One region of the Pseudoalteromonas ardens genome, then DNA from elsewhere that is predicted to be linked to it. Evidence: predicted binding sites of a transcription regulator. Region 1 holds the regulator's gene; each other region holds the start of a gene.
The links. Region 1 encodes FliA, which starts transcription of late flagellar genes. Its sites were predicted from a motif close to CTAAAGNTNNNNNNNNNNNNGCCGATA; they were not measured.

Region 1 (3,278 bases):
GCTTGTCTGGTTGAGCGTCTTAAAGGTATGGGAATTGGTGCGGAAGTCGCAGAGCAGATGGCTTGCTTTATTCCTGATGACGTTTCTCGTAAAGAAGCGTGGAACGCACTGCTGAATATGGTTGTCAATCAAATGCATACAACGAACAACGATATTCTGCGTCAGGGCGGTGTATATGCCATGGTCGGACCAACAGGGGTTGGCAAAACCACGACAGTTGCAAAATTGGCAGCGCTGGGCGCACAGAAATATGGTGCCGATAATGTAGCACTGATCACAACGGATACCTATCGTATCGGTGCTTACGAGCAACTGGCAACCTATGGTCGGATCATCGGCTGTCCTGTTAAGCAAGTAAAAGATGCCAATGAACTTGCAGAGGTTCTTTATCATTTACGCAATAAGCGTCTAATATTAATAGACACGGCGGGGATGAGTCAGCGTGACTTGCGTCTGACGGAGCAGTTAAACACCCTGATGCGCAGTAGCCGTGTTGACATTCGCAGCTACCTGGTATTAAGTGCGACTGCTCAGATGCATGTACTGCAAGAAACCGTAAACCACTTCAAAAAAGTCAATTTAAGTGGTTGTATTTTTACAAAACTTGATGAAAGTCTAAGTTTAGGTGAGATAATTAGCATAGCGATTCAAAATCGTCTGCCAATAGGGTATCTTACCAATGGTCAGCGAGTGCCTGAGGACATTCGCGTGGCAAACGCTCAGAAGTTAGTCAAAAAGGCTGAGCAATTGTATTTAAAGAGAACAAAAGCACAACATTCGCGACGTGTACCAGTGGCGTCCCAGACAGTAGGAATGTATGATTAATACAGTTTTAGATCAAGCAAGTGGCCTGCGGAGAATGAACCAAAAAAATAACCACAGTGTAAAAGTAATCGCAGTGACTGGTGGTAAAGGTGGAGTAGGTAAAACCAATGTATCCCTCAACACTGCCATCGCATTAGGACAGCAGGGTAATCGGGTCTTGGTGCTTGATGCTGACTTAGGTCTGGCTAACTGTGATGTCATGCTAGGCTTGAGGGTCGAGAAGAATTTATCTCATGTATTATCTGGCGAATGCGAGCTAGACGAAATCTTAGTTGAGGGTCCGGCTGGGATCCGTATCGTGCCTGCAACGTCAGGTTCACAAAACATGGTCGAATTAACGCCTGCCGAGCACGCTGGCCTGATCCGTGCCTTCAGTGAGCTTAGCAGCGAATTTGATATTTTAATCGTCGATACGGCGGCTGGCATTTCAGACATGGTGCTGAGCTTCTCCCGAGCTGCCCAGGATGTACTGGTTGTAGTGTGTGACGAGCCGACTTCTATTACCGATGCGTATGCGCTTATCAAAGTATTAAGCCGTGAACATGGCGTCTACAAATTCAAAATTGTGGCCAATATGGTGCGGAGCTTAAGAGAAGGGCAGGAGTTATTTGCAAAGTTGTCCAAGGTTACAGACCGATTTTTAGATGTCGCTTTAGAGCTGGTTGCAACGATCCCATTTGACGAAAATATGCGTAAGTCTTCACGCCGTCAAAAAACCATCGTTGAGCTTTATCCTAATTCACCTGCTGCTGTGGCATTTAGAGGCCTGGCAAGCAAAGCTGTCAAGTGGCCCATTCCCCACCAACCTTCAGGTCATTTGGAATTCTTTATTGAGCAATTGGTAAACGGTTAAAGATGGCTTCACCGGTCAACCGCATGGCGGGATATAAAACGACAGACCACCTGCATAAGGTGGTGGAACGTCATACGCCTTTAGTGAAAAAGGTGGCCTGTCATTTGTTAGCCAGATTACCAGCCAGTGTTCAGCTCGATGATTTAGTCCAGTCAGGTATGATTGGACTGATAGAAGCCTGCAAAAATTTTGACGCGAGCAAAGGGGCGAGCTTTGAAACCTTTGCAGGAATTCGAATTCGTGGCGCAATGATTGACGAGATCCGCCGTGGTGACTGGGCGCCCCGCTCGGTACACAAAAACGGTCGCATGGTTGCAGAGGCCATTGCTGAGCTAGAAGCACAGCTTGGACGGGAACCAAAAGATACTGAAATCGCTGAAAAACTTGATATTACGCTAGATGAGTACCATCATATTTTACATGATGTCAATGCAAGTAAAGTGATCGGCATCGAAGACTTGGGGGTAGATGAAGACGTAATTTCTCCCGCAGGCAACGATTTTGCGCTAGACAAACCATTCAATAATGTTAAAAATGAGCGCTTTAACGAATCGTTAGTCAATGCGATCAAGACTTTACCTGAGCGCGATGCTTTGGTGTTGTCTTTGTATTATAACGATGAGATGAATTTAAAAGAGATTGGTGCGATCTTAGAGGTCAGCGAATCTCGAGTGAGTCAGATTCACGGTCAAGCAATGATCAAGCTTCGTGCAAAGATCAATGACTGGATCAATTAGAGTTAGTTTTACAATATAGGTTCAAACCTCACCGGAGGAAGTTTTGGATAAGAACATGAAAATTCTCGTGGTTGATGATTTTTCTACGATGAGAAGAATAATCAAAAACCTGCTAAGAGACTTAGGCTTTACCAATGTTCAAGAGGCTGATGATGGCAGTACGGCACTTCCAATGTTGCAAAATCAGGAATTCGACTTCGTCGTAACTGACTGGAATATGCCAGGCATGCAAGGTATCGATTTGCTTCGTGCAATTCGTGCTGATGATAAGCTTAAACACATCCCAGTACTCATGGTTACAGCGGAAGCGAAAAAAGAACAAATCGTTGCTGCTGCCCAGGCTGGAGTTAATGGTTATATCGTTAAACCGTTTACGGCAGGCACCCTGAAAACCAAACTAGAAAAAGTGTTCGAACGTTTAGGCTAGTATTGAAAAGGGTAGGCTTATGTCAACATCTTCTGTGCCACAGATAACTCTGGAACAGGCTAAACTGCTCGTTGAATACCTTGAACAAGGTGAGCAGGAAAAGGCTGATGAGATATTAATTGAGGCCACCAATAAAGAACAATCAGAGCTTTTTGCTGAAGTGGGCAAGCTAACTCGACAACTTCATGAGTCGTTGAAGAACTTTGAGTTAGATACCCGTTTATCTGATCTCACGACAGAAGCCATTCCAGATGCCAAGCAGCGCCTTAATTACGTCATGGAGATGACCGAAAGCGCTGCCAATAAAACCATGGATGCCGTAGAAGCAAGTCTTCCCTTAGCCCAAGAACTAGCCGATGAACTCTCTGAAATTAAGCCCACCTGGGACAGATTAATGAGCCGGGATATCCAGCTTGGAGAGTTCAAATCCTTGTGC
Region 2 (3,278 bases), on a different contig from region 1:
CGGGCTTTTCGCCGTAGCCGCAAAGCATATCAACAAAAGAGGATACCAACCGGCGTTTGGATAATTTAGGGTATTGCGCATGACGCATACGCAGCTCGCTGTAGGTATACTTGCCAGCCATTTCAAACAGACCTTGCTGTTCTGCGCCTTTTCTCAATAAGCGATAGATTTCTTCTGATTGTAAGAACAAATCGTTGGCTTCATCTAAATCTTGTTCTTTTAGTGCTTCACTAGCTTGCTTTTCCTGTAATAATTTGCCGCCAAGATAGAGGTTATCGATACGGGTTTTATCAAGTTTCATACCAAGCAGATTGGTGTTTTCGAGCTTGCAGCAATGAAGGTTAGCATCGCGCAAGTCCGCTTTCATTAACGATGCATTTTTGATGGTGCTGTTGAACAGATGAGCACCTTGCAGGTTGGCACGATAGAAGTTGCTGTATGACAGGTCATACCCTTCATGGTTACCAAATTTAACCAGGTTAAGACCTTCCAGGTTGGCACGTTTTAACTCTAACCCCTGCAAAAGGCCACCCCGTTTTGCATACCGTTCCAGCTTTTGTGTTAACTCCAGACCGCTTTTGTCAAATTTGCTATCATGCCAGAAGCAATAGCCTGAACCCATGTCTATTTCCTGGCATTTATGGCCGTCTGGAGATTCATATTGGCAAAGTGGTTTGTTATTCATGTTACGCCAGTTTAATCCTTCCTATTAGTAAGGGTAGCAGCATTTTTTCAGGGTAAATAAAAAATTGTATCTATGTCATTCGATTATCAATTAAGTATCAGCAAGCGCAGACAGAGTGTTGCGATAAAAGTCACAGCGGATGGCGTGAAGGTGTTTGCACCGCAGGGTATTGACCGGCAATGGCTGGAGGCCTGGCTGAAAAGCAAGTCGAGCTGGGTAGAGGATAAAAAGCGCGCAGTGTCTGCCCAGCAGCAACAGATCCAGTCACCTTTTCGTCGGTATGAAATTCAGATATTTGGTGAACGATATCAGCTGGCGCTGTCGCAGCGTCGTTCTTATATTGATCATGACGCTAAATGCATTGGTCTCAAAACCCGGGCGCAACCAGGTACAGAGGGTGCGCGCAAAGCCCTATTTAAGCTCTTAAACCAGATACTGCTTAGCTATGTAACACCGGTACTGGCTGAGTATTCGGTCCTGATGAACAGTCAGTATCAGGAATTAAAAATACGGGAGTATAAACGCCGCTGGGGCAGCTTGTCTTCAAATGGCACGCTGGCGCTTAACAGCTTGTTGGTTGGTGCGCCTAAGTGGGTTATAGATTATGTTGTTGTGCATGAGCTGGCACACTGTCATGTGATGGCACATAATCAGGCTTTTTGGCAGATAGTGGCACGTCATTATCCCAGATACCAGGAAGCGCAGGCATACCTGAGGCAATATGGAGTTGGGTTACAGATTGAAAAGCCATAGCGCGAGGCTGGATCTATACAGTGACACTGATGGGGATGGTTTTGAGATAGGCAGCCTGAAGCTTGCTTTCGTGCCGTCACTTCAATAAAAAACACCGGTCCGTAATTCAGCCTTATATGCTTGTCTGGACATGCTTGCATGGATAAATAAAGGGGTGCAATACTGCGTTAGGAAAGTGGTGGAGGGGGCTGGATTCGAACCAGCGAAGGCAGTGCCGTCAGATTTACAGTCTGATCCCTTTGGCCGCTCGGGAACCCCTCCTAAGAGAAAAACAAATTGTAAAGTGGTGGAGGGGGCTGGATTCGAACCAGCGAAGGCAGTGCCGTCAGATTTACAGTCTGATCCCTTTGGCCGCTCGGGAACCCCTCCTAAGAGAATACAAATTGTGATGTGGTGGAGGGGGCTGGATTCGAACCAGCGAAGGCAGTGCCGTCAGATTTACAGTCTGATCCCTTTGGCCGCTCGGGAACCCCTCCTCAACATGGGCGCTGATAATATCAAAGTTTTTAGTGAAGTAAAGAAATGTCCTAAAGAAAATTGAAAAAATGCCGATAAATTTTCATATTTGATAAATTGTGGCGATTTTACATGCAGATAGATGGCATTTTGTGCAAAGAGGCTCAGCTGGGCAGTGCACTCAATCACAGTGTTCATGAAGCAAGACGCGGCGACTTTGGCTTGCTGCTATCTTTATTGTCTCAGGACGCATTAGATTTTAGCCAGTTTGACCTGCCGCATACGTCTCCACAGGAAGCGGATAAATCAGAAGAGGCGCTTAAAAAGGCGTTGCAGCTTGGTCCGCAAAAGCCACTTGCCCCAGAACAATTTGATATGCTGATTGGTCAGAACAATGGGTTTCTGGCTCAGGGGGGCGACCTGACCAGTCTTCGTCTCAAAGAATGTTTGCAACCAGAGCCCTTTGCGGTACGTAACGACAAAAAACACATTCCGCTGCATATCGTTGATAATTTGGAGCCTGCGGTAAGACAGAAGCTCGAAAATACCAAAAATCCGCAAATGCTTGTTGATAACCCCGATATAGATGCCGCGGGCTTCTATGATCAGATAGCAGGTGGTGAAATGCAATCTATGTTGCAGGTCGCAGTTTAACAAACTCCATAGTGAGTTTGAAAAAACTAAGCGGGGAGTTAATGTTTGGCGAGCAAGTTGATGCGCGCAAACATCATAAGCTTTTTAGAATGATGTTTTCGTTTGGTCGAGTCTTTCTTTTGGATTTTGTCAGGCCGCTTCTTAGGCTATGAAGTCGCTTTGCGGCCTTAATTTGGTTGCAGAGTACAAAATATTGGGAGCAACGAATGGGAGAAGGTCGTCTATCTAACACTGGATTATTGCATATTCAATAATCCAGATTATCTGGCCTGCCAAGCTAGCCGTGACACTTTTTGAACTTCTTCCCACTTTGGCAGGGACAAGGATCATTCCTGCTAATTTTTTTCTCAGGACAGGCAAACAGTTCTCCATCAAGATAACGCCATTGGTCGTCTTCTCTTAAAAAACGAGACCGTTCGTGCATAGTGATGCACGTACTGCCATCCAGGTATGTTGCCTTAAACTCCACAAACTGATGTTCTGGAGACTCACTGCATTGAATGACTTCCAAGCCAACAAAGGTCGCATGCTCGGCAAATGCACTGATACTGGCCTCACTATTTTCTGCACGTTTAGATTGTGCATAAGTACGATGTATGTACCCTGTGTCTTTGAGGCAATAAGCACTGTATCTGGAGCGCATTAATTGCTCCGCACTGTCAGGTTGCTTTTGACCTGCTATGAAAGGCAGACAGCACGCTTGTGCTTCTCTCTCAGAACCGCAATAACA
Region 3 (3,278 bases), on a different contig from region 1:
TAATTATCTGGCGAAAAAATCTTAATTTGCCAGAATGAAAAAACCCGCGATGGACGCGGGTTTTTTTATGTCTTAGATTCGCATTTACTTTCTGGTCAGAAAGACACCCGATTCAACATGGTGGGTGTAAGGGAACTGATCGAAGATAGCGATACGCGACACCTGATGCGTTTCACACAGCAATTCCAAATCACGTTCCAGCGTGTCCGGGTTGCAGGAAATATAGATGATGTTGTCGTATTGGCTGACCAGTTTACAGGTTAATTCATCCATGCCTGCGCGTGGCGGGTCTACCAGAATGGTTTGGCAGTTGTAACTGTGTAGATCTATCCCTTTGAGGCGTGAGAACTGTTTTTCGCCCTTCATCGCTGCGGTAAATTCTTCACTCGACATACGAATGATATCAAGGTTATCTACCTCATTGGCTGCGATATTGTACTGCGCTGAGTGTACAGAAGATTTAGAAATTTCAGTGGCCAATACCCGATTAAATTGGCCCGCCAGGGCGATGGAAAAGTTGCCATTGCCACAATACAGTTCAAGTAAATCGTTTTGCAGTGGTGCGCACAGGTCTTGTGCCCAGGCCAGCATCTTTTCGTTCACTGCTGCATTGGGTTGAGTAAAGCTGTTTTCGACTTGCTGATAGGTGTACTGTTTGTCATTAACAGTCAGCCGTTCAGTCACAAAGTCATCGCCAAATACCACTTTTTGTTTTCTGGCTCGGCCGATAAAGTCGACTTTATAACTCTGCTGTAGCTCGTGACGTAGCGCTTGCATAGCTTCTTGCCAGGTATCGTCCAGTGCTCTGTGGTAAAGCAGGCTGATCAGTACTTCTCCACTGAGTGTGGTGAGATAGTCAATCTGAAACAGCTTACGGCGCAGGATCTCGTTGTGACGTAGTTTATCCATCATCACCTGCATCATTTCGTTGACCAAAGGCGCACCTGGATCAAACTGATCCACCCGGATCTTCTCTTTGGTTTGTTGGTCGAACATGATGTGGAACAGATCGTCACCGTCATGCCAGACTCTGAATTCACAACGCTGACGATAGTGGCTTTTGGGGGAGTCGTACACTTCCAGCTGTGGCGCATCGAAGCGGGCAAATTGCGCACTGATCCGCTGCTGTTTTTCTTTCAACTGTTGCTCGTAGGTCGAAGTGTCAATCGTGATCACCGCCATATTAAAACCACCATAGTTAATGCAAAGAGGCGCTATTTTAGGATGCACTTTCGATTTGTCCAGCACAGAGCAAAACTTTTTGCTCTTTTATTGTACAATAGACTTAAGCTTATGGCGTTTTGGCCGATAACCAACTATCAAGTAAAGCGGAGAGCAGACATGAAAATCGGACAGTTGAATCAGCTGTTGAATCCGGCGATGCAGCATAACGCGGGTAAAGCTAAATCGCTTATCCCTAATATGTCAATTAATACGGATAGTTACCACGGAAACAAATCCCAGGCGGCGGCAAAAATGCTCGATGATAAACTGGCGCAGGCGCTGGGCATTGAGAAAAAAGAAGAAAAAGACAAGCCGTTGTTTGATTTTGAGGAAATTGTCAAAAATGTACTGGGGTTTGTACAGGGGGCTGTGAAGAAAGCCAAGGCCGCAGGGGAAGACGACGACACACTCAAGAGTATGCTTGATCAAGCACGCAAGGGCGTGCAGATGGGGATTGATGAAGCGTCTGAAGAGTTAAAAGGCACCGGTTTATTCAATGATGAAATTGAAGATGGGATAGAAAAGTCCCGAGAAGGCATTTTTAACGGTCTGGACGAATTTGAAAAAGAGTTGTTTGATCCAAAGCCTCAGCAAGTCTCTGTTAGTGCCGCTCAGTTTGCCAGCTTATCGAATCAGGCTGAATACGCCTTTACCACAGCAGAAGGCGATGAAGTGGTGATTTCATTCAGTGATGCGATGAGTCAGTCTAAAGCGGCCAGTTACGCGCGCAATGGCGATGGTGAAGGATTTGCTTATGGTGAGCAGAGCAGTCGTGAACTTAGCTTTTCTATCAGTGTGAATGGGGATCTGAATGAAGATGAGCAGGCTGCCATCAATGACATGATGAAAGATATCCGTGATGTCAGCGACACCTTTTTTGCCGGTGATTACGACGATGCCTTTGCCAAAGTGCAGGAGCTGGGCATTAACAGTGAGCAAATCGTCAACTTCACCATGGACTTGCGCCAGACTAAAACCTCGGCAGCGATAGCTCAGTATCAGCAAAGTAATCCGATGAAAGATCTGGAAAAAGCATTACAGCCATTGGATCAGCGTTTGGAAGGGATCCATGATGAGGCGAAAGGACTGGGTATAGAAGCTCAGTTACCGGATATTATGGCGTGGATCAACGAAGGCCAGGCACGTCTGAATGAGTTTTTGGATTATGCTGAAGGCTTCTTCAGCGCCCTGGAATCACGTCAAGCTGAGAAGCAAGACCAGCAGGTATAATAGCGCGTCCGAACCCATTCAGTTTGAGCTGACACAAGTATTTATTTTAAACCCTGACCGTGGCACACTGCGCGCGAACTGTAAATAAGGAGCGCATGTGCCACACATTCTCGTTTTTGATTCTGGTATCGGTGGAACCAGCGTGCTTGAGCACATTCGTGCGGTACTGCCTCATGCCGATTATAGCTATGTGATGGACAACGTGCTGCTGCCTTATGGCTTGCAGTCCCAGCAGACTATTCAGCAGCGTTTGGCTGCCCTGATCAAGTGGCTCGATCGCGAGTTGCATGCGGTCGATATCATAGTGATTGCATGCAACACCGCTTCAACTTATGCATTGGAATCTACGCGTCAGTTAACCTCTATCCCGATTGTTGGAGTTGTACCAGCTATCAAGCCCGCAGCCATAGCCAGTCGTAGTCGACATATTGGCTTACTGGCGACGCCAGCAACGTCCGGAAATACTTACACCCAGCAACTTATTACGCAATTCGCTAACGAATGCCAGGTTGACTTGTATCAGTCGACTAAATTGGTTGAGCTGGCTGAACAGTTTTATTGGTCCGGTGAGATTGACCGTGAGCTGCTTGTCGCTGAGATCAAACAACTTGAACTCGCCGCAGGATTGGATCTCTTAGTTTTGGGGTGTACGCACTTTCCTATTATTGCGAAACCTTTGAGTGAGGCCATTTCTGAGTCGATGACCCTGATTGATTCAGGCGCTGCAATTGCCAGGCGTGTTGCGTCTTTATTGGCGCAAGGGGGCATGACTGAAGAACCAGGGATGGCAGCTCAGTGCATTGGCGTTGAGCCAGGGGTAACGA

Region 2: a site for FliA is predicted at 1,966-1,992, ahead of QNM19_RS08205 (VC2046/SO_2500 family protein). Genes of this name have one in related genera too.
Region 3: a site for FliA is predicted at 1,285-1,311, ahead of QNM19_RS24335 (DUF5610 domain-containing protein). Genes of this name have one in related genera too.

Annotation. Positions count from the first base shown of each region.
Region 1 is NZ_JASJUV010000006.1:237,059-240,336, reverse strand. Features, by position in the region: gene flhF (flagellar biosynthesis protein FlhF) at 1-825, shown strand, start outside; gene QNM19_RS18315 (MinD/ParA family ATP-binding protein) at 818-1,678, shown strand; gene QNM19_RS18310 (RNA polymerase sigma factor FliA) at 1,681-2,415, shown strand; gene cheY (chemotaxis response regulator CheY) at 2,459-2,842, shown strand; gene QNM19_RS18300 (protein phosphatase CheZ) at 2,862-3,278, shown strand, end outside.
Region 2 is NZ_JASJUV010000002.1:734,704-737,981, reverse strand. Features, by position in the region: gene QNM19_RS08230 (ion channel) at 1-685, opposite strand, end outside; gene QNM19_RS08225 (M48 family metallopeptidase) at 758-1,438, shown strand; tRNA gene QNM19_RS08220 (tRNA-Tyr) at 1,615-1,699, opposite strand; tRNA gene QNM19_RS08215 (tRNA-Tyr) at 1,723-1,807, opposite strand; tRNA gene QNM19_RS08210 (tRNA-Tyr) at 1,830-1,914, opposite strand; gene QNM19_RS08205 (VC2046/SO_2500 family protein) at 2,027-2,548, shown strand; gene QNM19_RS08200 (YchJ family protein) at 2,826-3,278, opposite strand, start outside.
Region 3 is NZ_JASJUV010000014.1:53,244-56,521, forward strand. Features, by position in the region: gene QNM19_RS24325 (thiol:disulfide interchange protein DsbA/DsbL) at 1-25, shown strand, start outside; gene trmA (tRNA (uridine(54)-C5)-methyltransferase TrmA) at 85-1,182, opposite strand; gene QNM19_RS24335 (DUF5610 domain-containing protein) at 1,342-2,454, shown strand; gene murI (glutamate racemase) at 2,552-3,278, shown strand, end outside.